DNA from 4 places in the Neobacillus sp. Soil_C_43 genome. Region 4 is predicted to be linked to each of the others. Evidence: riboswitches for the same ligand, from Rfam matches in the RefSeq annotation. Region 4 holds a riboswitch; each other region holds the start of a gene.
The links. Region 4 has a riboswitch for cyclic di-GMP ahead of AC3A54_RS19480 (hypothetical protein). Riboswitches for the same ligand answer to the same signal wherever they lie in the genome.
Positions count from the first base shown of each region.

Region 1: it holds a riboswitch for cyclic di-GMP, as region 4 does, so the genes downstream of both, AC3A54_RS15860 (anti-repressor SinI family protein) here and AC3A54_RS19480 (hypothetical protein) in region 4, are expected to answer to the same signal.
Region 2: it holds a riboswitch for cyclic di-GMP, as region 4 does, so the genes downstream of both, AC3A54_RS09120 (DUF192 domain-containing protein) here and AC3A54_RS19480 (hypothetical protein) in region 4, are expected to answer to the same signal.
Region 3: it holds a riboswitch for cyclic di-GMP, as region 4 does, so the genes downstream of both, AC3A54_RS20675 (zinc ribbon domain-containing protein) here and AC3A54_RS19480 (hypothetical protein) in region 4, are expected to answer to the same signal.

Region 1 is NZ_JBDGJV010000011.1:167,160-172,074, forward strand. It holds gene AC3A54_RS15840 (YtxH domain-containing protein) at 1-201, opposite strand, end outside; gene AC3A54_RS15845 (DUF1128 domain-containing protein) at 430-654, shown strand; gene map (type I methionyl aminopeptidase) at 689-1,438, opposite strand; gene AC3A54_RS15855 (helix-turn-helix domain-containing protein) at 1,699-2,031, shown strand; gene AC3A54_RS15860 (anti-repressor SinI family protein) at 2,107-2,238, opposite strand; cyclic di-GMP riboswitch class I at 2,269-2,358, opposite strand; gene AC3A54_RS15865 (pseudouridine-5'-phosphate glycosidase) at 2,621-3,535, opposite strand; gene AC3A54_RS15870 (carbohydrate kinase family protein) at 3,532-4,500, opposite strand; gene AC3A54_RS15875 (hypothetical protein) at 4,763-4,903, shown strand.
Region 2 is NZ_JBDGJV010000005.1:64,426-72,937, reverse strand. It holds gene addA (helicase-exonuclease AddAB subunit AddA) at 1-1,894, shown strand, start outside; gene AC3A54_RS09150 (spore germination protein) at 1,937-2,155, opposite strand; gene AC3A54_RS09145 (spore germination protein GerPE) at 2,210-2,608, opposite strand; gene AC3A54_RS09140 (spore gernimation protein GerPD) at 2,611-2,793, opposite strand; gene gerPC (spore germination protein GerPC) at 2,790-3,404, opposite strand; gene AC3A54_RS09130 (spore germination protein GerPB) at 3,468-3,710, opposite strand; gene AC3A54_RS09125 (spore germination protein) at 3,728-3,949, opposite strand; cyclic di-GMP riboswitch class I at 4,211-4,297, shown strand; gene AC3A54_RS09120 (DUF192 domain-containing protein) at 4,425-4,766, shown strand; gene AC3A54_RS09115 (Flp family type IVb pilin) at 4,783-4,989, shown strand; gene AC3A54_RS09110 (A24 family peptidase) at 5,093-5,602, shown strand; gene AC3A54_RS09105 (TadE/TadG family type IV pilus assembly protein) at 5,599-5,982, shown strand; gene AC3A54_RS09100 (pilus assembly protein TadG-related protein) at 5,992-6,909, shown strand; gene cpaB (Flp pilus assembly protein CpaB) at 6,920-7,621, shown strand; gene AC3A54_RS09090 (CpaE/TadZ family protein) at 7,642-8,484, shown strand; gene AC3A54_RS09085 (TadA family conjugal transfer-associated ATPase) at 8,498-8,512, shown strand, end outside.
Region 3 is NZ_JBDGJV010000018.1:66,894-75,405, reverse strand. It holds gene AC3A54_RS20700 (carbohydrate ABC transporter permease) at 1-624, opposite strand, end outside; gene AC3A54_RS20695 (ABC transporter substrate-binding protein) at 698-1,990, opposite strand; gene AC3A54_RS20690 (SIS domain-containing protein) at 2,060-3,049, opposite strand; gene AC3A54_RS20685 (YrdB family protein) at 3,233-3,571, opposite strand; gene AC3A54_RS20680 (HD-GYP domain-containing protein) at 3,611-4,543, opposite strand; gene AC3A54_RS20675 (zinc ribbon domain-containing protein) at 4,561-5,253, opposite strand; cyclic di-GMP riboswitch class I at 5,320-5,405, opposite strand; gene AC3A54_RS20670 (DHA2 family efflux MFS transporter permease subunit) at 5,558-7,288, opposite strand; gene AC3A54_RS20665 (PadR family transcriptional regulator) at 7,293-7,817, opposite strand; gene AC3A54_RS20660 (hypothetical protein) at 8,030-8,260, opposite strand.
Region 4 is NZ_JBDGJV010000016.1:88,270-96,781, forward strand. It holds gene AC3A54_RS19475 (DUF5667 domain-containing protein) at 1-1,241, shown strand, start outside; cyclic di-GMP riboswitch class I at 1,967-2,047, shown strand; gene AC3A54_RS19480 (hypothetical protein) at 2,348-3,781, shown strand; gene AC3A54_RS19485 (hypothetical protein) at 3,827-4,819, shown strand; gene AC3A54_RS19490 (hypothetical protein) at 4,903-5,436, shown strand; gene AC3A54_RS19495 (hypothetical protein) at 5,491-5,661, opposite strand; gene AC3A54_RS19500 (aspartyl-phosphate phosphatase Spo0E family protein) at 5,858-6,025, shown strand; gene AC3A54_RS19505 (restriction endonuclease) at 6,638-7,921, opposite strand; gene AC3A54_RS19510 (hypothetical protein) at 7,911-8,075, opposite strand; gene AC3A54_RS19515 (hypothetical protein) at 8,161-8,512, opposite strand, start outside.

The sequences.
Region 1 (4,915 bases), on a different contig from region 4:
GGTTTCCTTAAGCTTGGATGCCGTTCCCTTCACCTTATCAGCAATTTCACCTGGGTTTCTCGCAATATAGGATACCTTTCTAGAAGTTTTTAGGACATTTTCCGTCATCGCCTGACGGGTTTGTTTATCTAATAAACTTATGGCACCACCGGCGATTGCACCGATCAGCATGCCCCTCCAAAATTGATTCTTCTTTGTCATCTTAAACTCTCCTTAATCCTAGTTATTATCATTCATCTTTTTCAAAAAATAATGCCAAAGATTCCCTACGTTTATTTTGCGTTATCTCTGTTTCCTATGCAAGTCCGCGTACTCTTTTATACCCATTCTTTTACGAGATTAATCGTGTGAATTTAAGAGAAGATTATATTGACAGATCATTTTTAACATGAAAAGATGAGATATATGAATTCGGAAAGGGTGACCGAAATGAATCTATCAGAAAAATCGATTGAAAACGTGGAATATATGATTGAACAAATAAAAGAAAAGCTTAGGGTATTAAACCTAGGGGCTATTAAACCTTCTCACTTTGATGAAGAAATGTACGAAGAATTAAAAGAGATTTATGAAATGGTACAAAAAAAGAACTCCTTCAGTCCGAATGAAATGCAGGCTTTAGTAGAAGAATTAGGAAGTCTGCGAAAAAAATAATAAATAGAGGTTGACTCCTTGGAGTCAACCTCATTTATTTTTGCTCTGTTAAGATGACAGGGCCATTCTTAGAAACGGCAAGTGTGTGCTCATATTGTGCTGAATATTTCCCGTCTACAGTTCTGGCGGTCCAGCCATTTGTATCCATCTTCGTTTGATAGTGACCGATATTTACCATCGGCTCAATCGTAAAGACCATTCCCTCTTTAATTCTTGCCCCTTTTCCTGGCAGCCCATAATGAGGAACATCCGGTTTCTCATGAATCACAGCACCAATGCCGTGTCCAATAAAGTCTCTTACAACCGATAAACCTTCACTTTCCACATAGGTTTGGATCGCATGACCAATATCACCGATTCGATTGCCTACAACCGCTTGCTCAATACCTTTATATAATGCTTCCTTTGTCACTTTTAATAAATGCTCTGTTTCTTTCGAAATATTTCCTACCGCATAAGACCACGCAGAATCAGCTAAGGCACCATTATAATTGACTACCATATCAATCGTAACAATATCTCCTTCTTTTAAGGGCTCTTTTCTTGGAAAGCCATGACATATTTCATCATTGATACTTGCGCATGTTGCATATTCATAGCCTTTATATCCCTTTTGCTCGGGTGTGGCCTTGTGTTCGCTTAAGAATTTATTGACAAACTGGTCAATTTCCCAAGTAGTTACACCTGGCTTAATTAATTTAGCAATTTCTTTATGACAGGCCGCAAGGATTTCTCCAGCCTTTTTCATCGCTTCAATTTCACGTTGTGATTTCAGGACAATCATTCTTTTCCCTGCCTTTTTGAATATTTTTATGTATAGTATGCTTTACGGTTCGCATTAAACTATATTCTCTTTTGGAAACACTATTAATAGTAACTCGAATCCGCCAATTTTTCAAAAGAACTTGTTATTATTGGGCTTTTTTGGATAATCATTTTATTATATTCACTATTTTGTCATATTCCTTTGTTCTTAATATGGTACTTTTTCATTCTTTTTGGTAGAATTAACATATAAATATGTTTAATAGGTGTGTGAATGGAATGATTGGTGACCGCGTAAAAAAATTTCGCTTAGAAAAGAGGATGTCTCTTTCCGAACTTGCAGAGCAAGCTGGCGTCGCTAAGTCTTATTTAAGCTCTCTTGAAAGAAACCTGCAAAAAAATCCATCTATACAATTTCTTGAGAAAATTGCAGCCGTATTAAATTTACCCGTTGAACATTTTATCCATGAGCAAATTAATAAGGATGAGTTAGACAGTGAATGGATGAATTTAGTTAAAGAAGCAATGGGATCTGGTGTTTCAAAAGAGCAATTTCGTGACTTCCTGGAATTTAATAAGTGGAGAATAAATCAAAATAGTAGTAACGAATAATTTTTTTCTATAAAGAAGAAAAGCATTCTACAAAAGAAACCTCTTCTGTAGAATGCTTTTTTAATATGTACCAAGTTAGTTCTTTTGACCATCTTGGAGAAGGAATTCACGAACATCTGTAATAGATAAGCCAAGTTCCTTTGCTTCTAATATGAGCGCCATCCATTCCTGATCAATTACATCCACGTCTCTCTCTGCAATTATCATTTTTTCTCCCCCTAAAATACACATAGTATTCCAGGTAACCCGGCCATCATAGCATGAAATGCCTGCCTTAGATCCTCGGCTTTGCGTCCCTACTTTTCAACAGGTTTGCCCTTTTCTGTTTCGACTGCAACTTAAGTATTACATTTTTTCATTTTTCTACTATTTGTTTAGGTAAAATGACTTAATACTAAATGATATGTTCATTATATCTAGTCCTTTTATAATAGGTTGTTGTTTTTTGTCTTTTTTTTATAATTTTCGAACTATTTTTATACACAAATTATCCTATTTTTCTACAAAAAATTCCTTTTACTACCATTTTTAGGAGAGGAAATTAAAAAAGGAAGGAAATTAGGTCAAATCCTCCCTTTAAAATGTATGCTTATTTATCGCCTTTTACTGCTGCTATAAGAGCACCTATTTTGGCATTATGTTTCACTAGTGCAATATTTGCTTCTAGGCTTGACCCTTCTGTTAGCTCTTTTACTCTGCTTAAGAGAAAAGGTGTGACCTCTTTACCATGTATGTCCCTACTTTTGGCCTCGTTTAAAGCAAGTTCTATAACCTTATTGATTACAGTTTCATCCATAGCATAGGGTTCTGGTATCGGATTGGCAATGACGATCCCACCTTGTAACCCTAAATCCCATTTAGCCTTCATTAATGCTGACGCTTCTTCTGGGGAATCCACTCGGAAATTCACTTTATATGGACTTGTTCTCGTATAAAAAGCTGGCAGAATCTCTGTTTGATAACCAATGACGGGCACTCCGTTGGTTTCTAAATACTCCAACGTTAACCCTAAATCAAGAATTGATTTTGCTCCAGCACAAACGACTGCTACATTTGTTTTTGCTAATTCCTGTAAGTCAGCTGAAATATCCATTGTTACTTCTGCCCCGCGGTGAACACCGCCAATACCACCTGTCACAAACACGTTAATACCACCCATTTGTGCACAAATCATGGTCGCTGCTACCGTTGTGGCCCCATGTTTTTGTGCTGCGATTAAGTAGGGGAGGTCCCGCCGGCTTGCTTTCATGATTTCCTTACTAGTGCCTAAAAATTCTAAATCCTCTTCAGATAAACCAATCTTGATTTTCCCATTAATGATGGCAATGGTAGCTGGTACAGCCCCATTCTGCCGGATAATTTCTTCTACTTCTCTTGCAGTCTCTACATTCTGAGGGTACGGCATCCCATGTGAAATAATCGTCGATTCAAGTGCAACAATGGGCTTACCTTTTCTTTTGGCTTTAAGTACTTCCTCAGAAAAGGACAGGTATTCTTGGTTCATCGCTTGGTGACCCCTTTACTGAAGTATTTCTGATACGTTTCAAGTAAGGTTTGCTGGTTTAATTTGGGATTTACCGTTTCATTTGAATTTATGGTAATCAATGAACAGGAAAGACCAATTTTACATGAATCTTCGGTATTCAGCCCCTTAAGATAGCCAAATAAAATTCCGGCAATGAGTGAGTCGCCAGCCCCCGTTACATCTACAATCGGAACAGTCGGAGGTAGTAAAGCCCCCGCTTCGCCAGCCTTTGTATAATAAATTAATCCCTTCTCACCTCGAGTAATAACTACTTTCTCCACACCTTTTTTCAAAATGACTTCAGCTGCTTGGTAGAAGTCACCTTCTGATTTGATTTCTAGGTTGGATAACGCCTCTGCCTCTTTATGGTTGGCCACTAGCCAGGTTACACCCTCAAGGGATGCTGGAAGCTTTTCTGTTTTCGGAGCGGAAACTGTAGCAATACAAATAGGCTTCATGAAGTTTTTACAGTCAGTAATTACTTGTTGAATGATGGTTTTTGGAAAGTTTGTGTCTAATAAAATCATTTTTGATTGTTCAATATACGTCCATATATCTTCAAAAATGGATTCTTTCACTTCATCATATATAGCCATGTCAGCTAGTGCGATTTCCATTTCACCTAATGGATCAAGTACGGCAGTATAAGTGCCGGTAGATTTTCCTTGTATGATTTGTGTAGGACTTACTTCCACAAAGTCTTTAGTGTTTTCTAGTAGCCATTCTCCTTCAGGATCTGAGCCAACATAAGCAAACAGAGATGTTTTGAGACCTATCCGGCCTGAGTTTTCTGCTATATTTCTTGCGACTCCGCCCCGTGACAATGAGCTTATGGCTGGGTTTGATGTTCCATACTCCAACTGTTTAAGCGCCTGAATTTTACGGTCTACATTCGCTCCACCAATACAGAGAATATCAAAAATGATTGCTTCCTGTTTGTTCATTGTTAGCATCCACTCCTTAAGGTCCTTTGTTAAGCAAGTCAAAATTTCATAATATTCCCTACTCATATAACTATTACGATACGAATCTTGAAAATCCTGTTAAAAAATAGAAAAACATTTTGCTATTTGAAGGGACGGCTGAACAACAAGGATTTATGTTAATGAAATTTGTCTAAAATGTGACAGATAACATATAATATAAACAACATATAAATATACTAAATATTATTAATATTCAAAATAAAAGGTGGTGTTTGATGCTATGACTGTGATTCATGTTTTAAATTATTCAATTCCGATTGCGTTTATGGTGTTTGCTGGTTTTCTACTCGATCGTATGTGCAAACCGGACAAACAAGAAGATGCCTCGACAGGAGAGTCTCCAGGGGGAGAAATAAAATAAAGCTGGTGAAAA
Region 2 (8,512 bases), on a different contig from region 4:
CTATGCCAATTTATCCACAGGCTATTTTGAGGCAACTGAAGTTGCGATTATGATGTCCTTGCTCCGAGTGATTGATAATCCTTCCCAGGATATCCCGATTGCATCCGTGCTGCGTTCACCTATCGTCGGTCTAAATGAAGAGGAACTTGCTAAAATTCGCATTCACCAGAAAAAGGGGTCTTTTTGGGATGCCGTTACCACTTTTTGTCATAGCAAGCCTGACGAGACAACTGAAACTTTTTATGAAAAAGTCCGACGCTTTTATGATGCTCTAACAGAATGGCGTTCAATGGCCAGACGAGGTTCACTGTCGGAGTTAATTTGGCAGTTATACCGTGATACTCAGTTCTATGATTTTGTCGGCGGTTTGCCGGGTGGAAAACAGCGCCAAGCGAATTTACGAGCTCTTTATGACAGAGCACGGCAATATGAACAAACCTCCTTCCGTGGGTTATTCCGGTTTTTACGTTTTATTGAACGAATGATTGAAAGAGGGAATGACTTAGGTGCTGCCAGAGCTTTAGGTGAGCAAGAGGATGTTGTGAGAATTATGACCATCCATAGCAGTAAAGGGCTTGAATTTCCGGTTGTGTTTATGGCAGGAATGGCAAGACAATTTAATTTGTCCGATATTCGTAAACCATATATGCTAGATAAAGAATATGGATTTGCTGCAAAGTATGTCAATATAAAGAAACGGATATCGTATCCATCACTGCCGCAAATTGCTTTTAAGCGAAAGAAGAAAATGGAAATGCTCGCCGAGGAAATGCGTGTATTATACGTGGCAATGACAAGGGCAAAAGAGAAGCTATATGCAACGGCTACCTTAAAGGATGCCATAAAAAAAATCGATCAGTGGAATGATGTCTCCTCTAATACAGAATGGTTGTTAAAGGATTATGAAAGGGCATCAGCAAACAGCTACATCGATTGGATTGGTCCTGCACTTATTCGTCATCAAGACTGCAGTGAATTGCGAACCAGAGGTGAAGTCAATATACTAGTTCCATCAGAAATTACCAATCATCCTTCTTCATGGAACATTTCATTAATAAATGCGGAAGAAATTAAAAAACAGGAACTAACACTTGAAATGGAACAAGACCACTTTATGGATATGGTACAAAAGGCAGAGCCAGTACCAGTAGAATCCCTTTTTGCTGAGGAAATACAAGACCGATTAACTTGGGAATATTCTTATCCAAGCGCAGCAATCCATCGCTCAAAGCAATCGGTTTCTGAAATCAAGCGCAGCAGGGAAATAGCGGATGAACATAGCGGTACAGAACTTGTTCGGCATTTTAAGAAGACGATCTCAAAGCGACCTAAGTTTATGCAGGAAAAACAATTAAGCCCTGCTGAGCGGGGGACAGCCATGCATATGGTGATGCAGCATGTGGACCTATCAAGACCTATTAGTGAGGAATCTATAAAGGAACAACTTGAATGGATGGTAAATAATGAGTTGCTTACCCCAGAGCAAGCGGAGGTCATTGATAGCAAATTAATTGTTCAGTTTTTTCATTCAGAACTGGGACAAAGGTATTTTCATGCGAAAGCTATTCATAGGGAAATCCCGTTCACACTCTCACTGCCTGCAAATGAAGTTTATCCAAATTGGAAAGATTCAGAGGAAGCTGTTTTTGTACAAGGAATTATTGATTGCATCCTTGAAGATGAAAATGGCTTGGTACTAATTGATTATAAATCAGATGGAATTACAGACAGGTATAAAGGTGGTTTTTCACAGGCAAGTCCCATCCTTGAAGAGCGTTACAAGCTGCAAATTAATTTATATACAAGGGCGATTGAACAGATTTGGAAAAGAAATGTTGTAGAAAGATATTTATTTTTCTTTGATGGAGCCCATATCTTAAAGGTTAATAAATAAGTTAATTAAAAAATGAGGCTGACATTGAGTCATCCTCATTTTTTAATTATTACCCGCTATAGGCTGGTCGATAAGGTTTGTATCAAGAACATTCGTACCGCTTAATCCATTATTAGTTATAATGAATCCCCCAGTATTAAATGCTCCTGAACCGGCATTTGTTTTGGACCCGCTTTTCGGTGAAATATATAAGGCATCCCCAAATTGCACAATTCCCCCGCCCACGTTAACAATTTGTACTGGACCGATAATCGCTGGCATCTAAAACATCCTTTTCATTGACTGATTCCATATAATATTTAACCTATGCGTGGATCATTGTCCTTGTTCTTGATCTTCCTCTCTAGGAATAGGCAGAAGCTGTCTGATATGCTTTACCCGTACCTCCATTGAAACATCTTTGCTGTTACCTACATGTAAGAGCGAGGAGGATGAAATAGCGATGATGTCAATGTTATGAACCTTAATAACTGGGTTTAAGTGATGTTGAGAAAATAAAAGGTCCTCGTTTACTGGTTCGAAGGGTATTGGCTCACTATAGACAGGATAGGAAAAAAGATCCCCTTCATTTCCATAAAACTGCTCTGTTTCCCTTTGTACAGCGAGTGCTTTAGAAAATCCATTAATAATACAGGAATCTCCTAGTTGGAGGATAGAAGCAAACGAGACGATGTCTATATTAATTGCATCGACACATGATGTTCTGGCAAGCATAATCAAGTCACGTCCGATTGCAGTGGGACAAAGGGACCGATAATTAAGGATTCAGCAGGTGTATCAAAAGTTGATGCTAATTGAATCGATTCCGTATCGCCTACCAAGACTAATGACGAGCTGGCTACCCCAATAATTTTTATATTTTGGACGATTAGCTCACGGTTATAGACTTCAAAGTTCATTCCGGTTTCATCCCTTTCACGTGTTCTGGCAGGTTTGTAAAAAACACATTTACTCCATTTTTAATCTCCTGCTTGATTGCTTCGATGATTAAGTCATCACCATTTGTATTTTCTGATGACCGCTGATTTTGTAGATTAGCTTTTAAATGATGTTCAATCCGGTTAGGAAGTTGCTTCGTTATATCTTGCTTGATAAAGGATAAATAAGATCCATTCGGTGGAACATTTAATTCTCTTTGGGTGGATTCTACTATTGAAGGTAAATCTGTCTCAAGATATCTGTAAATCGCTTCTTCGATTTTCATGGATCGCTGCATTTGGTCCTTCGGTGGAGGCGTGACGTTCATCTGCTGATTTTGAACGGCAAAGTCTTCAATTTCAGATAAGTCAGAAGGATTAAGGCCGATGTTTAATGTTCCTTCAAGAGTTTCTACCTTCAATTGATCAAATTTATATTCAATTTTATCGACTCGAATTGGTTGCTTCTCCTTTATTTGCTTCATTTCTTCTTGCATTTTTTGAACAGTAGCCTCCAAGGTAACGATTCTCTTTTCCTGTGCTTGAATATACATTTGCAGCCATTGAAGGTATTGAGAATAATCCTGATACATGAAATCACCTCACTATAGATAGTCTCGAACAGCCCAAAAAGATAGCTGGAAGTATTATTTGTCTTAGTTTGCATTGTCTTGCTTTCTAACAGCTGCCTGTAACGGAACGGCGGGTGTACCTACTAAGCTTCCTAGAGCTTGAATTGGCTTGGGGGATGGAGCTGGGGCTGTAAATCCCCCTGTATTATATAGGTATGCTGAAGGTTTTATCATTCCAGCACTTCCAATTTGCATAACAGAAGAATTGGAAATACTTCCAATTCGTATAAAATTAATTTGAATTGACTGCTGAATATAGTAATTCATTTTAGACCACCCATTTTTTAAGCGTTGAGGGTAATTGGTTGATCGATTCCATCTTGGTCTGATGTATTTGTAGAACTCATGTTGTTGTTGAGACGTAAACTCTCTCCTGTATTAAAGGAGCCAGCTCCAGAGAAAGTTTTGGCCGTAGATAATGGCATAATTTTATACACATCGCCAATATGGAAAACTGAACTGCTTCCAAGGGTAATAACCTGTGCAACTCCAACGATGGCTGGCATGATCAACATCCTTTTTTATTGATATCTATAAATTATATGTCTGGGCGATTGTATGGTGAATGATTCGCCTAAAAAAATTGGCAACTGAGGTAAATTGAGGATTATATACGCATTTTATGTCGATTTTATAAGGGTATAAGTGAAAAATAGGTAAAAACACCTATAAACTTCGATGTAAAATAGTATTTTAGTAGGATATTCTCTAAGGGGAAAAAGTTCTATTATGTGAGTAAGAGATCAGTCGGACAAACAAACACTGATTCTCGATAAAGGCAAAGCTGATGAAAATCAGTGACGCAAAGCTACAGGGGCTAAGGTGCTTTTGCACTACGCCAGCCAGTTACCGAAAGAACAGGGTGTTTCATATTAGCACTACTATTTACTCATAGGTTTCCTATGTCTATTTAGCAGTCTATTTTACTAACCCCCCTTTCGGTAAAGGCGGGGTTATTTCTTTTATTCGGAGGTGAAAAAAGTGAAAGTCGTGAATCTGTCAAACGGAGCGGAACTGGCAAACAATCTATCAACAGCTGATACCTTTTTTAAAAGATTAAAAGGTCTGATGTTTTCGAAAAGTTTACCAGCAGGACACGGCTTGTTAATCCAACCCTGCCAATCCATTCACACATTCTTCATGAATTATTCCATCGATGTCCTTTACTTAAGTGAAGATTTTGAAATTGTAGGCCTGGACGAAACGGTAAAGCCTGCAACAGTAGGAAAGTATCACAAAAGAGCAAAGTCAGTATTAGAATTGCCAGCAGGCATGATTCAAAAAACGGAAACAAAAATTGGAAACTATTTAACTATAAATTGAAAAGGGGTTTTTACAAATGATGAAAAAAATGAAAGCTTTATTTACAGAAGAACAAGGACAAGGTATGACTGAGTATGGTTTGGTGTTAGGACTTATTGCGGTTGGAGTAGTGGCAGTTTTGATCGCAATGCGTGGTCAAATTGAAACTTTATTTAATAATGCTAAAGATGCTATTGCAGGCGCAGGAGCAGACGCCGCTGATACAACTGGCGGCACTAATTAATATATTTCTAAGCTTGATGTTCTACATAGCCTTGCGTTCTCTCAAAACGTGAGGCTATTTTCTTTCAAAAAGATGAAATCCTTTAGGAGAGGAGAGACTCAAGGTGTGGAGTAATTATTTATTAATCATTCTTTTATCTATATGTGTTATTACAGACATCAAGGAACGGAAGATTTATAATGCGGTCTTATTTCCTTTTTTAATCATAGCATTGTTTTTTCACACCATTAACGGAGGATGGCACGGATTAACGGAAGCATTTCTTGGCACAGCTGTTGGTTTAGGAATATTATTTATTCCCTATCTACTTGGAGGAATGGGGGCAGGAGATGTCAAACTACTTGCTGTCATTGGTGGGTTAAAGGGGATTAGTTTTGTTTTAATGGCATCTTTATATATGGCTCTAGCGGGTGGAATCATGGCCATCATTTTTCTCCTTTATCGTAAAGGATTGTTAAAGAGATTCCTGTACATGATTCATGGCGTACGACATGGCATGAGGCTTTCGCTAATAGAAGATAGTAATTCCATGAAAACAACTCTTCCTTACGGAGTAGCCATCGCTGCAGGTGCCATCTATCAAGCTTATTTTCCAGGAGTATTCTCTCTATGAAAAAGGATGAGCGGGGCCAATCGTTGGTGGAAACAGCGCTTATCGTTCCTATTTTTCTATTAATTTTAGTGGGAATCCTTGATTTTGGTAGAGTGATCTATTCCTATGCGCATTTGCAGATGGCTGCGCAGGAAACGGTTAGGCAAGGAGGTCTTGGGAAGAAGGATGCTGACATTTCAACTTTCGCCCACCAATATATTCATTTAGGGGATACGACAAAATTACAGGTGACAATCACTCCAGCGGATACAGTCAGGCATTCAGGTGACTATGTAACGGTCAAGCTAAAATATCCAATGACTTTTTTAACTCCTATGATTTCCAAGTTCTTCCCCTCCGATTTTGCCATCGAAACAAGTTCAACGATTCGCGTAGAGTGAGGGATAAAAATGCGTAACTTTTTTAATGAATTTCTGAGGGATGAAAAAGGGAATGTTCTCATTCTAGGTGCAATCTCACTAATGACAATTCTATGCATGGCAGGCCTGGCGATAGATGGAAGCCTAATTTATATGGAAAAAGCGAAGTTACAAAAGGTTGCAAATGCAGCCGTTCTCTCAGGGGCGCAGGAGCTGCCAAATACAGAACAAAAGGTTAGCAATACGGTTCAATACATCTTAGACTCTCATAAAGCTGCTAGTACGTTAACAAATTTAGATATTAACATGGGGAGTAAAGTTACCATACGGTTAACAAAGTCAGTTAACCTGACATTTATGAAATTATTTGGTTTCGAAAAAACAGACGTCACAGCCAAAGCTACAGCAGGCTTAGGAGCGATAGGAAAAGCAGTAGGGGCCGCTCCATTAGGGATTGACGAAAGTGTTGTCCTAGAATATAACAAAACGTACCAATTGAAAGTAGACTCATCAGGAGTTTCATCAGGAAATTTTGGTGTCTTGGCACTTAGTGGACCTGGGGCAAAAACCTATGAGCAAAATTTAAGATACGGATATTCGGAACTTCTAAAACTAGGCGATGTTGTTGACACGCAAACAGGGAATATTGCAGGAAGTACAAGATCTGCAATAAATGAACGGGTAAATGGCTGCACACAGCCGCCAGGTGATTACAGTTTACGTAGTTGTTCTAGAATTCTGCTTATACCGGTTTATAAACCTTATGGCTTTGATACAAATCAATTAAAACAGATAAAAATCACTGGTTTTGCCTATTTTTATATTACGGATCCTATGAGTTCGACAGATACCTCTATAAAAGGAGTTTTTATAAAAAGGGCTGGAGCAGGGACGTTTGATGTGGGTGCTCTGGACCGGGGAGCATACAGTATACGATTAACGGAGTAGGTGAAGCGAAATGAAGGCGAAAATGGTATTACTGCTATCACTTGTGATGGGAATGATTACAACATTTTTGTTTTTTCAATATACGAAGCAGATGAATACACAAAAGGTTTCTACGGTCGAGATGACCAACGTGGTAGTGGCAAAAGAAAAAATAGATAAAAATGAAAAAATTGCGACAGACAAATTAGAAGTGGTACAAAAACCGGCGAAAGATGTACTTCCACAAACGATAAAGTCTGTGACGGATGCAGAAGGAAAACTAGCAATAGCCATGATTGAAAAAGGGGAGCCCATACTATCACATCGACTTGGATCGGAGAAAGAAGAAGGGGTTTACGTATCAAGGAAAGTCATGGAAGGGTATCGTGCTGTAACTGTAGGGGTAAACATTAACCAATCGGTCTCGAATTTAATAGAGCCTGAGGATGAAGTGGATGTTATTCTTACAAAAGTAGCTAAAGATGCTGCAGGTAACTCTATAACACAATCAGATTTATTGCTGGAAAAAGCAAGGGTTTTAGCTGTGGGAAGAAAAATGCAGACACCTGAACAAACGAAGGAGCCGTATACGGAATACAGCTCGGTAACATTAGAACTAAAACCCGTGGATGCGCTAAAGCTAGTCAATGCTTCAGAAGAAGGAAAGATTCACTTCATTCTAAATAAACGGCCGTTAATGGATGAAGCTACGAATACAAAGGCAAATCAATAAGTAATGGAAGGTGACGATTCATGACAAGCCACGATAATATGCAAACTGCAGAACAAAATATGAATCCACAGCGTGGTAAAATGATTGCTGTTTGCAGTGCAAAAGGCGGGATTGGTCGTACCACACTAACTGTAAATTTAGCGGTAGCACTAAGGAAGAAAAATGTTTCGGTTTCTGTATTGGATGGGGATTTTCAATTTGGCGATGTAAACTTAGCGATGGATTTAAAATTTTCTCTTACTGTTAAAGAAGTTTTAGAAGGAATCGGATCTATTGATGAGCATAGCCTCAGCAATTATTTGGCCGTTCATAGCAGTGGAGTGAACGTCCTGTCTGCACCAGAAAGGCCGGAATTTGCGGACTTGGTTACAAATGAAGCAGCCAATAAAATAGTAGATCTTCTTTTAACTGGTCATGATTATGTTGTGGTGGATACACCAGTGGGCTTAAATGAACAATCCATACGTTTTATTGAAAAGGCGGATCAAATCTTGGTGGTAACAAACTTGGAAATGGCATCATTAAAAAACACCAAGCTTTTCTTAGAAACGCTCGACATCCTTGGTCTTAAAGACAGGGTAAGAATCATTATAAATAGAGCAAATATGGAAAGTGTTATAAATGCAGAAGATGCAGCAAAAATATTGGCTGCAGAAAACCCAATATATATTCCTAATGACTTTCAGATTTGTTCGCAATCCATTAATCTTGGTGTTCCGTTTGTAATCAAACATGCGAAATCTGATGTCGCAAAAGGCGTATTTAAGATGGCAGAGTCGTTATCAAGCGTAAATAGCGTAATTACTCAGAAAACGAAAAAAAGTCATCCAATATCCAAATGGTTTTCTAAGAAACGATCGTAAGGGGGTTGATTGAATGGGTCTATTAAAT
Region 3 (8,512 bases), on a different contig from region 4:
TACCGTAATTGAAAAGAATTTACGGATTTTACCTGCTCCATCGATTTCTGCAGCCTCGTACAATTCTTGAGGGATATTTTGAATTGCTACAATAAAAAGCATCATAATATATCCAATACTTTGCCACTGCGAAACAGCAATAACAGCGAAAATGGCAGTTTCAGATTCTCCTAGCCAGGCTCTGGTTAAATCCTCAAGACCTAACATTTTTAATAAACCATTTAATATCCCGATATCTGGATTATAAACAAAGGTAAAAAGCAAAGCGATGACAGTCATTGAAATGACAACTGGAAGGAAAAATACCGTTCTGAATAGGCCACTGATGAATCTTGTTATCGTATCTTCTAGTATTGCTGCTAAAATTAGCCCTCCAAACACTTGAAAGATAATAGAGATCACTGCATACCAAAGGTTATTTTTTAGTGCTATATAAAAAACTTCATCTTTGAAAAGATTAAAGAAATTTTCGAAGCCAACAAATGTCTTTTCGGCTGAAAAGGCAGAAAATTCATAGAAACTATAAAATAAGTTTTCAACAATCGGATAATAAACAAAAAGGGCCAAAAAGATTAAGCAAGGTGCAATATATAGGTATGGTAACCACTTGTTTGTATTTTGCATAATAACTCCCCTTTTTTTAAAAGGCGTAACTTTGGAAAAAAGGTGGCCAAGTTGCAACCACCTTTCCGTTTTCCTATTTTTTCGCGGACGCCTTCACTTCTTTTGCTGCTTCTCTTACATCTTTCATTACTTCTTCTGGACTTTTCTTACCATCCAACATTTGCTGTGCCCCGTTTAAATACGCATCCACAATTTTAATATCTACAGCTGTATCAAACCATAAGTAAGTTTGCTCGGCATTAACAATCAGATTAATGGCATCCTGTTGAAGCTTAGATGCATTCGCTTCTGTTGTTGTACCTTTAACCGCACTGTATTCACTTACTTCTTTTAATTGTTCTATCCCTTTTTCCTTTGAAGTTAAGAATTTAACAAATTCCATAGCTTCTTTTGGATGTTTTGTTTTAGAAGATATCATGATCCCTTCTGGAGCAGCAGTGATAGAATTTGCATTTCCTTCTCCACCTTCGACCCCAGGTACATTAAAGACACCCAAATTTTCTTTTAATGACGGTTCAATAAGTCCTATTTCTGCTAATTGGAAGAAGCCGATTGCTGCTTTTCCACTATTAAATAGCTCACGTGAATATTCATGGTCTACAGAGTTAACTCCTTTATTAAAGTATGGCTCAAGTTCCATAAATTTCTCCAGTGCCTTTACATAGCCTGGATGTGAGAAATCACCTTCAGGATTATTAGAATCATAATCTTTATTAATAACATCCTGCGGTACCATCAACTGATTTAATGTTCCAATATAATGGGAAATGGTCCATGGAGCTTTACTTCCAAAAGTAATTGGAGTAAGGCCTGCGGCTTTAATCTTTTTAGAGACATTAATTAGCTCGGACCATGTTGTAGGAACTTCAATATTTAAATCCTTGAATATTTTCTTATTGTAAAAGAACGCTTTACCATCTGTAGACCAGGGAATCCCATAAATTTTATTATCTAAGGTAAAGGCATTATATTGAGAGGCGATAATTTGGTCAGACCATGCTTTATCCTCTTCCACATACTTAGATAAATCTAGTGTTTGTCCTTGGCGTACGAAGTTATATGCGAATTCTCCGCTCCATGAGAAAAAGACATCTGGAGGGGTGCTAGAACCTAGAACAACACGAATTTTTTCTTTATAAGAATCATTCAAAACGGCTTCAGTTTTAATTTTTATATTTGGATGAGTTTTCTCGAACTCTTTTACTGCCTTTTCAAAATATTGCTTCTTAGGTTGGTTAGGCCAGCGATGGAAGAATTTTAGCTCTACTACCTCTTTTCCATTAGATGAACTTGAACTCTTTGAACAACCGGAAAAAAAGGATAGAAAAAGGATAGAAATAATACTCACTATTAATAACTTCTTCATTATGGTTCCCCTCCAGAAAGGAATCAGTTTCTATGATTAATGCAGTGATATTCGCTATTTAAGGTTGTTTTAGTATTCAACTGTCCACATATATCTTCTTTTTGATAACGGATGATTACGCGCCTCTGCCAACTGGTCTGCATATTTTCTTAAAACATAGTTTAGAACCAATGGAGCAATGTAACCTTGTACTTCTTTAGCTACACCTGTAAAATCAAAGTCTTTCGCATCAAGGACAACTAATTTCTTACCGTAACGCTCAGAGAAAGCAAGTGCTCTTTCTTCTAAATGTCTAGTCTCATCTAAACCAAGCAGGATTATGAATGGTGTTTCTTCATCAATAATTTCAAACGGTCCATGGAAATATTCACCCGCGTGAATTGAATGTGAATGCACCCATTGCATTTCCATTAGGATACAAATCGCATAAGAGTAGGCAACACCATAGTTTGCGCCACTCGCCATTGTATAAATAATTTTTTCATCTTTATATTGTTTGCCAAAATCTTCTGCCTTCTTTTGATAAAGTGCAGCAGCTTTTTCGTAAACATTTTGTAAATTCTCAAGACTTTCTTCTACTATACTAGCTTTTTCGTTATTTTCAACCACTTTTAACACACCAAATACTAGTTGATATAATACCGAATAGTTGGTTGTGAAAGCATTAGCCCCATCACCCCATTGGTATTTTAAAACTGTATCTGATGCTTGTGCTAATGGCGAGTCTTCCACATTTGTTAAAGAAACAGCCAATGCACCTTTGGATCTTGCAAATTTTGCTGCTTCTACTGTCTCTGGCGTTGTGCCAGAATGTGAGCACAGAATAACCAAAGAATTGCTTCCCAGTTTAGCATGATTCCGATAGATAAACTCATTTGAACTAAACAGATGGGCATCAAGGTTTTTTGCCTCACGATCAATTACATATTTGCTTGGATACATAAGAGCAGAGGACCCACCACAAGCTACAAAGAATACGTTCGAGATATTTCTTTTTTCCACCTCTGCTAAAGCCTGTTGCACTTGATTTTTAACGTCAACTACTAATTCTGTCGTCATTATATTGCCTCCCTGATAGTGTGTTTAACTTATATACAACATACAACTTTATATAACGTTATATATTGTTATATATAAATTACTACATTTCCTATAGTTAGTCAATTGAATTATCAGAAAAATGAAACGACAATTTATGACATAAAAATACACCTGCCTTTAATGACAGGTGTAGCTAGAAACCTATTGATCCCAGATTTTCATTAATACCATATTAATAGCTGCTACGATTCCATAAATAAAGCCTAATGTATGTTTATCTAAATAGAATAGAATAATTACTGGAAGTCCGAATATGACTATCTCTAACATAAAAAATGGCAAGCCAGCTAATGTGTATGGGGCTTTAGGTGCACCGAACAGGCCCCATAAAACAGCTGCAACAAAAGGAGTTCCAATTCCTAATACCATCTTTAATGAGGTACTATGAGTTACATGGAATCCCCAATATCCAATGATCACAAGTACTGCTATTTCTAATATGAATCTGATGCCTAGATTTACTGCTTTTAAAGCTTCCATCCTCCCACTCCCTTCAAAATAAAAAAAAGTCCCATGTTACTAAGGGACTTGTTTTAGGTCTTTTACTTGGAGTTTCCCATCCATAATTAATACTTTTTCAAATGCATCAACAAGGGATGCATCGTAATGACGGCCTGATAATTTCTTTATTTCAGATATTGCAAGTGAAGGGTCCATCCCTTTCCTGTAAATGCGATCTGATGTCATAGCATCAAATGTATCAGTAATTCCGATGATTTGTGCTTCCAGTAAGATTTGGTTACCTTTTAGTCCATTGGGATATCCCGAACCATCTAAGCGTTCATGATGCTGTAAAATAATTTCTCCAACATGAGAGTAATACGTGGACTTCAACATTTCACAGCCATCTGCTGGATGCTTCTTTAGGATATCAAATTCTTCAGGTGTCAGTTTGCCTGGCTTATTTAGAATTTCTTCTGGGACGTGGATTTTTCCTATGTCATGGAACACACATGCAGAATAAAGATTCTCCACAACATCTTTAGAAAGCTGTAGTTCCTTTGCAATCCTTAAGGAATATTCTTGTACCCGAATACTATGACTATAAGTGTATTGGTCTTTTTCCTCTACTTGTTTCACTACTTTAGTCAACTCTTCAATACTTTTACTAACATAATGAAAAGCTGGTTGGGTGGTAAACCAAAGTAATTTAATATCAGTCTTTGTTAAAAAGTATGCAGGCTCCTTTAGCCTTTGTATGTAGAAGTACTCACCTGATTTAATATGAATATTACTATCTTTTGTCTCATATAAACATTCACCTTCAATTACATAGAAGAACTCTAGTGTATTAGGATTATCACTAGGATAGAGATAAAAAGTTTTCCCCTTGTTAATGGTCTGGAAGATGATTTCTGCACCATCTCCTTTAGCTAACAGACTAAACCGGGCTGAATCTAAGTTGGCTTTCTCAATATATTTACCATTAGTACCTAGGTAAAGTCCTTCCATAACACATCCTCCGGAATTTAACAGCCTACACGAATCGGATCAATCCAAACCCACCTTCCACCTAACTCCACAAGTACCCAGGTAGCTTCTGCTTGGATGCCCTTTTCAGCTGCTTTATTGATTGCATCAGTAGACATTTTCAATGTTGAATTATATAAATCAGTAATTAGTTTATCGAGGTCGTTAGTAAATTTTTCAGTTCTATTAATATATTTTTCTAATTTTTTATCAAGCTGTTTATTAAGTCTATCAAGCTTATCTTTTAGTATTTTTTGGTCTTTTTCATTTTCCGGGCTAAAAAGCTGCAAACTTTTTATATCTTCGTTTATAGATTCTATTTTCTCTTTGATTCTAGCTGTTTCTTTTTCTAATTTGCTATCAATATCTGCGAGCTCTTTACTTAATTTTTCTACCTTGTTTGCATCATTGGTTTTTTCTAAATCCTGTTGCAGTTTGTTTCTCTGATCTTTTAATTTTACGACTGTGTCGCCTTCCTCTATCTTTTGAATATCTCTTATGTACTGTGCCTCTAGCGAATCTGCATCAGTAACTGCTTTTGCAATTTTATCTTCAATCTCTTGGTTAGTTTTTTCGATGGAAGCAATGGCCTTGTCATACTCAGCACTGGTTGGTTCTGCCGCAAATACACTTGTCCCAAATGTTGACATTAATAGGACAGAAAGTGAAATAGCGAATACTTTTTTCAACATGTTTTTCCCTCCATTTTTTAGTTCCCTACTGGCTATCATGGAGTTAAAGAATCGGACGGAAGATCATATTGCAGCTGGCTGGCATAGTGCGATTACTTTAGCCCCTATAGCTTTGCGTCCTTATCTTTTCAAATAGGTTGCCTTTTAGGAAAATGTATTCACAGCCATTATAATTGCTGGAGGTATATATTACCACAAAAAACACCATTTTTTACTGAAAAAAAATACTATTTCCTCTATTTCGACAATTAAAAACAAAACCTTCGTTATATCTACAACGCAGGCATATATAGGACTATCTACACTATTCATTCGTATGGAGTGTAACGCTGGAGAATGATTTTTTTCTCCTTTTTTCTTTAAAAATAAATCCTGTTAAACAGCATAAAAGAACAAACGGAATACTGGTTCGATATAGGTCAGCAAAGCTTGAGGATATGGTTTTAAGAGCATATTCACCCACCTGCACCCTATAGGTCTTAACTAATTTTCCTTTACGATTAATTTCCTCGTCTACCTGCTTTTCCACTTGCTTATAAACCATTTCTTTAGCTTCTTCTCTCTGTTCTTCTGGTATGGAGGAAAGCGCCTTTTCTACATATGAATTGATCAACTGTTGACGTTCAGCTTTGGAGATTATAGTTTGTTTTGCTTTGTGATTATGCTTTTCAGCAGTAATTGATTTTTTTGTTTCGCTAAAAATTTTCTCTTTTGCAGATTGTGGTACATCAAGTTTATCTAGTTTTTTGGCAGCAAAATGAACAACATCCTGTTTCTTATCATGAATAGTAGTGGTTAGACCTGCAACAAAAATCGCTACAGCTAAAACTACTCCAACCTGTCTTAACATCGAAAATACACTTTGCGAAGCTGTCAGCATTTCGCCTTCAAAAGAGGATGTACTTGCAATCGTAGCTGAGGAAATAACAAAACTAAAGCCAAAACCAAGCAAACTGCACAATAAAATAATTTGGCCTGATGTACTATGAATATTTAAGTTGTGTAACAAGTAGTAAGCGACGCCCATCATGGCAAAACCGAACATGACCGGAATCGTGAATCCGATTTTCTTCGTTAGTAAACCTGCAATTTGGGAAAATACAAAGATGGCGGCAGATACAGGAGTAACAAGTAATGCGGCTTGAAGTTCTGTCTTATGCTGGAAGTTAGTTAAAAATTGAGGTAGTAGGACCATTACACCGATAAGGAAGATAAAGCCTGTTGTCACTGTTACAACTGAGCCGGTAAACAATCGGTCTTTAAAAAGATTTAAGTTAACCATTGGAGCTTTAGACTTTTTCTCTGCAATGATGAAAAGGACGATAGAAATGAGCGTTATTACATAGCAACCAAGTGCTTGCGTGCTGTCCCATCCCCATGTATTTCCCTTAATCAACACAAGGTTCAAAGGGAAAATGGATGAAACAGAGAAGAGTAATCCAAACCAGTCGATCTTTGATTTGACACGGCCCTCATTTTTAATTGTTAGGATGAAGAACGTACCACCAATGGCCAGGAGACAAATAGGAACATTCACATAAAAAACCCAATGCCAGCTAAGCTTTTCAGTAATAATTCCTCCAACAGTCGGACCGAGTGCCGTAGCTAACCCCTGTGTGGCACCTAGTAAGGTTAAGGGCAGCGTTCTTTTTTCCAAAGGCATCGCAGCAATACCTATCACCATGCTGCAAGGAATTAAGATCGCAGCCCCAAAGCTTTGAATAAGCCGTGCTGCGATTAAGTAGTCACCATTAGTCGCTAAACCACACAGTGCGGAACCTAACCCAAAAACAAATAATCCAACGATAAAAAATTTATTTCTGCCAAACATTTCAGCAAACCTTGCCATCGGTATGGCTAAAACAGCAATGGTCATAGTGTAGACATTCAACATCCATGAGCTTGTTTCCAATGAGGTATGCAAACTATCCTGAATAGCAGGAAGTGTAATATTCATAATCGTTGAATCTAGCATACAAACAAACATTCCTAAACACATAAGCAATACGACCTTCATGCCACCCGTATCCTTCATTATGTTAGTCCCCTTTGGTATCATTTAACTTTTTTAGTTCTTCGTCGACCATTCCCAAAATCATTTCTGCCTGGCGGATTCCAAACTCTAAGGTAAATCTTTTATTTGATTCCATGTTTGGGTACAAATTAGCAATTCTAGTTAAATTATCGTACATCGCTTGATTCTTTCCTCTTTCTTCTAACAGCCATTCCATAACCTTTTCTTTTGTGGTAAATCGCCCGAAAAAGATGCGGATCAGGATATCTGATCTTGTCACAGTGGGGTTGATTGGGCTGTTTAGGTACGTTTGAAATTGTTTCTTTCCACTTTCTGTAATTACAAATAAGTTTTTGTTTGGTTTACCGTCCTGCTGGATAATTTGTTTTTCCACTAGGCCTTCTTTTTCCATTTTTCTTAGCGCAGGATAGATTGCCCCGAAGGAAGCATCGAAAAAGTAGGAAACGGAGTTCTCCATCATTTGTTTGATATCATAGCCGCTCATTGGCTCGTCATATAAAAAGCCTAGGATCACATCTTGGATGTTCATTTTGTATCACCTCATATTATTTATGTTTATATTATCATTGTTAATATAAATAATGTCAATATAAAAATTGGATATTTTTATCAATTTTATTAAAAATAGGAACTTAAGTTGAAGCTGCTGCCCCTTAACCGTCCCTATCCGATCCATCCATCCTTCATGCATGACTAAAAATAAAAAATCGATGGTAATTTACCATCGATTTCAGCCCGAGCTCACTCTCCAATATTGTTTTCAAACCACTCCTGCAACTCTCTCAACGAGGTAAAACTGAAAATTTCCTCCCCATTCTGACCATTATCAAAACCAGCATTACTTCTAAGTGTGATTTGTCCCTCTTGCTCTGAAATTAAGACCGCGTAAGGATGATTCACATTTATGTACCTCGAATCTAAATCATTATCCAGCCAATTCTTACTTCGTAAAAATGCGTCACAGTGTTCCATAACATCCCTCCTTACTTTATTGTTCCAAAAATTAAAAAATGAAGACAAAAGATGTCTCCTGAAGAAGGCAATAAAGTCGATGCAGTATAAGCTACGTCTACTTTTCACTTAAAAATAAGTGAGAACGTCAATGTAGAAGGTTGCTACGTCTACTTTTCACATAAAAATAAGCGAGAAAGTCGATGTAGATGGCTCCTACGTCTGCTTTTCACTAAAAAATTAGCGAGAAAGTCGATGTAGATGGCTCCTACT
Region 4 (8,512 bases):
TAACGGCAGGATTCACTTTCTCTATGGGAGGTGGACAAGCATTTGCGGATGAGAATGAGGTTCAGGTTGATCCTGCAGCAGGAGATACAGTTCAACAAGGAACTACGGATCCTGTAACCGATTCAACCGTAACAGATGAAACTACGGATCCTGCCGATCAGGAAGAGGCAACAGAGGGAACAGCTACAGATGGAGCGACTGAAAGTACCGACGACGCCGTTACAGAAGAAACACCAGCAGATGAAAGTACCGATGTAACTCAAGAAGAAAGTCCATCCCTTGTCCCTGGTGACTTTTTCTATTTTGTTAAAGTAATGACAGAAAAGATTCGCCTTGCGTTTACTTTTGATGACTATGAGGAAGCTCAATTATTAGCTGATTTTGCAGCTGAACGTATTAAAGAAGCAAATGTTCTACTAGCAGAAGGAAAAACTGAAGAAGCAGAACAGCTTTTAAAAGATGCGATTGCCACGCAGGAGCTTGCTGGTGAAAATTTACCAGATTCTACAGAGTCTTCAGAGGAAACGGAAGGTACTACTGAACAAAAGGATACAGATGTAGTAGAAAGTAAGCTTGCTAATAACATAGATGCGCTATTACTCGCTTTAGAAAAGGTTGAAAATCCAAAAGCTCAACAAGCGATCATGAAAAACGTTCAAAAGACTTTCGAAAAACTTCAAAAGAAGATGAGCAGGCTTGAAGAGTTAGATTCTAAGTTTGCTGAAAAAATGAGTGATATTGAAGGAAAATTAACTGATGGAAGCATTTCTGCTGAGAAGGCTGATCGTGAGAAGAAAAAGCTTCAGGAGGAATTAGGCAAGAAAAAGGATAAGGTTGAAGAAGAAGTAGCTGGCGACGTTGAGGAAGTAAGTACGGAGGCAGCTGAAGAGACAGAAGAAGCTGGTAAAGAGGAAGCTAAAAAAGGGCAAGAAACAGCGGCGGTTAAAAAAGTGGAAGATAAACAAACTGAAGCTGTAAAGCAGGCACAAGAAAAACAACAAGAAGCAACGAAAAAGGCTGAAGAAAAGCAACAAGAAGCAGCGAAAAAAGCGGAAGAAAAGCAAAAGGAAGAAGCCAAAAAAGCTGAAGAAAAACAAAAAGAAGAAGCTAAAAAAGCCGAAGAAAAACAAAAAGAAGAAGCTAAGGCTGAAGAAAAAGAAGATAAAGATAAAGATAAAGATAAAGAAAAAGAAAAAGAAAAAGAAGATCCTGGTAAGGGCAATAAAGGTAAGGGAAATTAATAGTTTATGCTTGGGTGTGCCATTTTTGGCTCACCCTTATTTTTTTACTCGGGACCAGGGAACCAAGGGGACGGTTCTGGTGGTTTTTTGGTTTAAAATATAATTTCAAAAGGGATGAAATAAACGTAAGTATTAGTGATGCGCTTTAGGTAAATTCTTATCTAGGGCATCGAGAGTGGATAAGCAATAGTGACCATTCCCGGTCCTTGCTTAAAAATTGTTACCATTACCACTTTGAGTTCATTTTTATAAAAGGAAATAGAAAACTAAGAGACAGTAGTCGACATTTTTTTTTAAGAATTCTAAGCAAGACCCCACTATTTTCAAGGTTTTCCCCTTTTATTAACTAATCGTTTGATTAGTATCGGATATAGGGGAGGAAGAATGAAAGAAGTCGATCAGTGAGAAATAACTACTATTTTGTGGAATAGGGTGGGAACTCGCGGAAAGTTGGCCGACAATTTTTTATGCCTGATGTGATGTGAAATAGGCAAACTATTGTGTTTATGCTCGTTTTAACCAAACGATTAATTAGTATAGCCTATAGAAAAATGATAAAAAAATGACGAAAGATAGGTTGATAGGGATGATCCATGTGGTCTTGGTTAGAGCCAGGAGAACCGTCCCTTTGGTTTTGTACCTGTCGATACACGTCAATACACGTCGAATTGTTAGTGTTTTCAGAATATACTAGAAAATGGTATATTTAATTATAATGAAGTCTAATCTGATAAAGGCAAACCTACTGAAAAGTAGGGACGCAAAGTCACAGGTCTAAGGTAATCTATGATGGCTGGGCTGCCGGGTTTAATAATTCAAAGGAGTAGATCTATTTGAAGATTAAATCCATTCTCTGTTTCTTACGTAGACGACACAAGTACAGTTATTACACAAGCAAATGTATCAGATGCGGAAAGACAAGTAACAATAGTTATCATTCATAGGGCCTGTGGGCTCTTTTTTTTTGCCCTTTTTCTGGGTTGCCAAGGGGAGTGTATGAGCCAGGAGAACCGTCGTCCCCTATGGTTTTGTGCCTAAACAATTGGTGCTTTTTTCCGAAAAAATAAAGAGATACAAAGTTTTACAAGTTTAGGGGGATTATGGTTGTGAGATTAAACAGATGGCTGGGGGCAGTGATCCTATTATTGATGTTAACAGCGTGCTCTCATTCTACTCAGAAGGCAGTCGGGGATGATATGAATCCGAATCTATCGTCGACGGAAAAGGAGGTAGCCAGACAAGCAGTTTCCTATGTGAAGGCTATCCAAAGCAAAGACTATCAAAAGGCGTTTGATATGGTATCGAATGTATTTAAAGAGGCGGGTATCACTCAGGATGACTTTGCATCGGACATAGACCAATCCACTCTTACTTTCAAAGGTTATAAGATAAGCGTTATAGGAGTGAGAGACCGGTTACCTAGAGAAACATCGAAAACGAATAAAGAGGAGAAATATTATCTCGTGTCTTTGTTTTTTGATTCAAAGGGGGAAACACGAGAGGATTACTCTCCGTATGAAGAATCGGATGTCAAATGGGCTGGTGAGAAGATTTGGTTTCATAAGGAAAAAGGAGGATGGAAATTCTTCGCTACGGATGAACAAGAAGGACTCACGTGGAAACCGGATGCCTATGAGGCGGCTCTAGCTTATGTACAGGCTTTAAAGGATCAGGATGCAGAGGTGATTTCGGCAAGCTATTCCGAGTTCTATAAACAGCAAGGAGAAACGCTGGAAGATATCAGCGAGCAGTTTGCACAGTCCGAAGGAAACATGGTCTCTTATACGATAAAAGAAATTACGGATGATTTACATATCGATGAGGAGGATAATGTTCTTTCTCCAGAGATGCATGAGGAATTAATTAGAGTTAAAGGCAGTTATTATAAGGAGAACTATGAGGGATTGGATGAGCCGGAAGAGTTCAAGTTTGAGTGGTTTTTCCATTTAGAGGATGGTAAATGGAAGTATTTATTGGATGATTCCTATGAGTTTCATAATGCGGCTATTTATAGTTTTTTAGAGAATGGGTTTAAGGATGAGAATCAAGGCGAGGCTTCCTCTCAGGGTACGGCTGAAACCGAAGCGGTTGATTTTAGTATGGAAGATAGTAAAGCAAATAACAAAAAGGTGATGGGGTCCGACTTTTTGAAGCTTGCTAAGCAAGGTCGAATCAAGGGGATTGAGGTTTCGATTGGTGATCCTATTGGACCGGCGATTGAGAATGTCATAGGTACGCCTGATGGGATAGGAGATGCAGAAGGTGGGCGTGTGCTTCTATATAAGAACTGTCATTGCGGGTTAGGTGTGGATTATGATTATGAGGATTATCCTGACTCTCCGGTGTATACTCTTAATCTACCTATTCATCTATCGTATGATGAAATGATTCAAACATTAGGCAAACCAGATGAGGAAGGAATGAGCGAAACGGATTCCTCGTACACGTTATATTACACAATTGGAGACCACACACTTTTTGTTCATCGAAGTGATGGAGCGTCTTCTGGTGCACCATTTGATTCGATTACTTTAAAATAAGCTAGATTTAGATAGAGAAGAATGACAACTTTGGGGGAATAGCAAGTGAGGAAGTTTGTAAAAGGGTGCAGTGTCGCTGTGTTGCTTTTAAGCTTAGTAGTGGGGTGTACCAAGCAGGAAGATATGGTCAGGGTCAATACAGATATTGTGGAGGCCATGAGAACATGGAGTGTTTATGAGGATCCGGAAGATGCGTTTCCTAAGGATGTGATTGAGATGGTGAATCACATCGATCCTACCTTTAATACCACACCGTATACTAGGGAGGAAAAGCCACAGATTATATCCAGTCACGATCTTATTTATAGCCTTAGAAACGCTGAAGAGGAGGTTTCACATAAAGGCTATCTTAAGTTATATAAGGATTTTGAGAAACGGTATAATTCGATCACTCAGGTGAAAAAGGATCCCATTACGGCGATGGATAAACTGGAAGATGAGTTGGAAGGTTTTCGGACAGTGATCCCAAATACGAGTAAAGATCTCTATTTTCATGGACAGGTTTGTACTATTATTGATGAAATCAACTGGTATCGAGAGAAGTATGAAAAAGGGGACAAGGAAGATGAATCGTGGAGGGAGGAGGAGATTGCTACTCGTTTAGCGATGCTAGCTGTAGTGGCTGAACTGGTCAACGATCACCCGGATATCCTAGAATTTGATAGGAACTCTGACTTCCAACGGTATGTGGAAGACTTTGTTTCGGGGCTTGAAATGAAAGCGAACTTTCAAAGGGAGTCACCTGTCAATGAAGTTGTGGAGCAGGAGCAGCCTATTGTGATGGAGCCGGATTCGACGGATGAAGATGAGAAGAATGCAGCGCTTAACAAGGCAATGGCGATTGTAAATGAGAAGATTGTAGGGATTGCTAGCATTGTTGCATATGATGGGGATTTAGATACCAATGGTCAAACCTATTATGCCTTTTACTGCACAAGAGACGACGAGTCAGGAGATTTCAGGCTTTTCGTGAATTCAGGGGATTTTAAGGTCTATAAAGATGATCAAGGCTTTGATACGGAATGGGTGCCTGAGTAAGGAGACCTAAATAAGGGGACAGTCCCCCGGCGCTTTAACGCAGCGGGGGACTGTCCCCATCAATATAAAAGGATGATGGGATAGTGGAGAAGATTATGGAAAACAAAAAACTATTATTTATTGGAGGTATTGTTGGTTTAATTGTCATTATTTTTGTTTTGTATTTTAGCGGTGGTAAGGATACACCTTCTGCAGCAGTTCGTAACTTTATAGAGTCATATAAAGACAATCAAGATGGGGAAGAAGAATATATGGTTTCTGAAGATAATAAGGAGTTTATGGAGCTAAACGCAAAATTAAGTCCTATTTATGAAAGGGCATCAAATTTTCCATTAGATTTCCGTTATCTTAGCGATGAAGCTTTGGATGGATATGAAATAAATAAAGAGGAAACTTTTGATGATTTATTAGCTGATTTTTATGATGAAATTGATATGGGAGATATAAGTGAAAAGGACTTAGAAGATGCCGGGCTTTTAGATGAGCGGCTTAAAGAAAAAGTTGTTCGAGTACCTGTTACTCTAGAACTAAAAGATGGTTCAAAGCAAGAAACTCATTTTTATACAATAAAACAAGATGATGGGTGGAAAGTGTTTGCATTTATGCAAACAAAATAATTTGAATAAAGGGGACAGTCCCCCACTGCTTTACAGCAGCGGGGGACTGTCCCCTTAAAGATTAATATTTAAATAGGTCATTTTGTCTTCTTGAACAAATTGGCAGTTAGGGTGTTTCGGGTTATTTCGAAGCTCATTGGAGAAATTATTTATCAAGCCTGTCAGTTCCGTTTTTTCTGTTTTATTCATATCAAATTCGATACCATATTGAAAAATATCGCTCATTTCCTGTTACCAAACAATATGTCCAACAAATTGAATCTCGGTATTTATTTTCAAATTTCAATTGCACAATTGTTTCGAATTACGACCTCGATGTTATATTTAAACAAATTGTGTCTTTTTTGTTAAATTGGTTGTCCGTACTTCTATTTTTTGTTATATTTTTTCTAGTGAATATTTGTAAATAGGAGCCATTTTTATGTTAACAATGCCAATTTATGATAAAAAGAGTAACTTATTATTAATAATCAAGTCCTTACGAAAAGAAATGATTCAAGTTGGGATAAAAGAGGGACTTGCAAGTGAAAAAACAATAGCAATTAGTCAACAGCTTGATGAGTATATAGCAAAATATCAAGTGATATAGTTAATATACTTCGCATTTTGGTCCAATAGCGAAATTTTGAAGTTTTTCTACTTCGACTAAGCTCACCCCATATCAATAAGAAAAAGACATCCCAAATTAAAGAAATGTCTCCATATGTTTTACTCCCATAAGTTCCTTTTCAAAAATGAAACCACCAATTTTCGACATACTTTTTGATGGTTAAACAGGAAAGACTCTTATTTTATATACTCTTAGCCCTTTATTAATTAAACGTTTGAATAGTATAGCATATAGGGGAATGTGACGAGTTTTGTATTTTATAGCTTTTGAACTATCCGAATATGCCATAGACGGAAAAAGAGGTAGCAAACAAACGATTTCCTTAGATTATCCTGGAGAATTTTACATCTGACTTAGAGGGGTCGACTCTAAATTTAGAAAGTACATGATATAAATGTGGTAGGAGTAGGGAATCTTCACCCTACAGATTCAGTTAATCTAATTTTCGTAAATTCCACTGTTACCTTCATATATCACTCCTATTGTATTATCACTCCTATTCTACACAGAGAAAGCCAAAATCGTGGTCCTGATGGCCCTTTTGAGAGGGTCCACCAGAACCTGCCCTGTAGACTTTCTTAAAAGAGTAACTTAGATACTTTTAAAATAAATTTGGGCAAAGTCAACCCCATTAATCAATTCTACTCGATTGTCGGCTGCCATTTCCTTGCATTCTTCCGTGAACCCGTCAGCAAGGGAAATCAGGATTTTTTGAACCACATGAGCTTCATCAAGGATTAAGTTCTTTTCCATGCTTACCAATTGGTGGACCCCGGTAGAACCTGTTAAATTTTCGTGCTTTTTAATTTGAATACAATAAGTGAGAATAATAGATTTAAGTTCAAATGGTGTTTCCACAGGAATGTCCTTTGAACATAGTAAATCGATATCTCCGCCTTTTCGGTCATAACTATTCGATTTAAGAATGGTGAACCCGTTATCTTTCATGCATTTCTTGACTAGCTTTTCAAAATCACTAGGTGTTAGGTTTCGAACCGTTTTTACCCACTCCGTATACAGCTTGTTCTCAATCGTTAGCAGCTTATCGTGCAGCGGATGGGCTTTTTCAAGTTCTTCTTTTTCATTGGATGAAAACACCTCTACAATGGCTTGTTTAAACTCTTGGTTTCGAACCATATTCACTGGGCTTGAATAGGCGATCGATTTAAGCAGCCTCTTCACAATTAAGGGTGTAAGAGGGGAATCATAATGGACCTTTTGGATATGGTCAGGATCAATATAGACAACATGACGGTAATCATTTGTTGGTTCCAAAGGCTGGCTGAACTCATAACAGGAATGGGAATTTGGTGCACGCTTGGCTTTCACAATCAGGAAGTGCTGGGAATCAGGTTGCTTAGGAATGACAATGGTGTCACCTTCCTTAATGAATAACATTCTAGATAACACATTCCAATGTTTTTGAGCCGTTCCAGCCAAATCTGTTTTCCCGTTTTGATAGCTTTGAATAAAGCTTTGCTGTCCTTGAAATAAAGAAAAGCGGTCAGAATAGCCCCAGCCTTGCCTAAGTCTGCCTTGTAGAATTTCTTGGTACAGAAGTTTTCGGTCTGCATCATTTTGTCTGAACACTACACACTTAGACTCTTCTTCACTACTGTATAGCTCACTGAAAGGCATCAATGAGCCGCCAAGAGCTACCTCCACCTGAAGTAGAGGAAGAAGATTGTTTAAATCTAGATTCCCTTGATACTCCTTCCAGGACCCATGGCTATAAAAAGATTCTATGTGCATCGGGGCGGAAAGGACTTTTTCCTTTAAATAAAGGATACTGACTTGATCATTTCCTAAACTCAAAAGATATCGATCAGACCCTTCCTGGCCGACAATCTTTATGCTGCTTACATTAGTTTGCATCTTGTCTGTCTCCATTCATCTTTTCATAATACCCGCACTGCTTTTCGCAGACCCATGCTAGAAACGAATCTACTATCATATGATCGTCCATCATATGGATTTCTTCCCAAGCATCTTCTTTCATCGGGGACCCGCATTGTTTACAAATTTTCATACATTGAATCCTCCAATAGGATCTCAATTTTTCATTTTGATAGAATTCTTCCATTCTGACGAAGATTGATTTTATGCATGATTAATCAATGTTGCTGATTGGTGTTTTTATCCTCACTAGGATGTGTTAACCGGCTGACTAACCGGTCAACAGTCGTTTGTCCTGAAGGGTTTGATTGAGTAATTTCTGTTACTTTATTCAACTGGTCTTTATTTATTTTACTAGGATTGCTTGCTGTACCGCCTTTACCTAATACAGTAGGGAAAATAACCTCTGCCTCCGTTCCATGGACATTTGAGGGGGTTGCCGGTATATTCTGCCCACCGTTGTAAGACAGGTTATTGGTTACAATACCGTCAGGAGCCGTTCTCACATAGTCATGGACTTGAACCAAGTCTTGCATATTTGGTGGCTTAGCATCCGGACCATGATAGGAT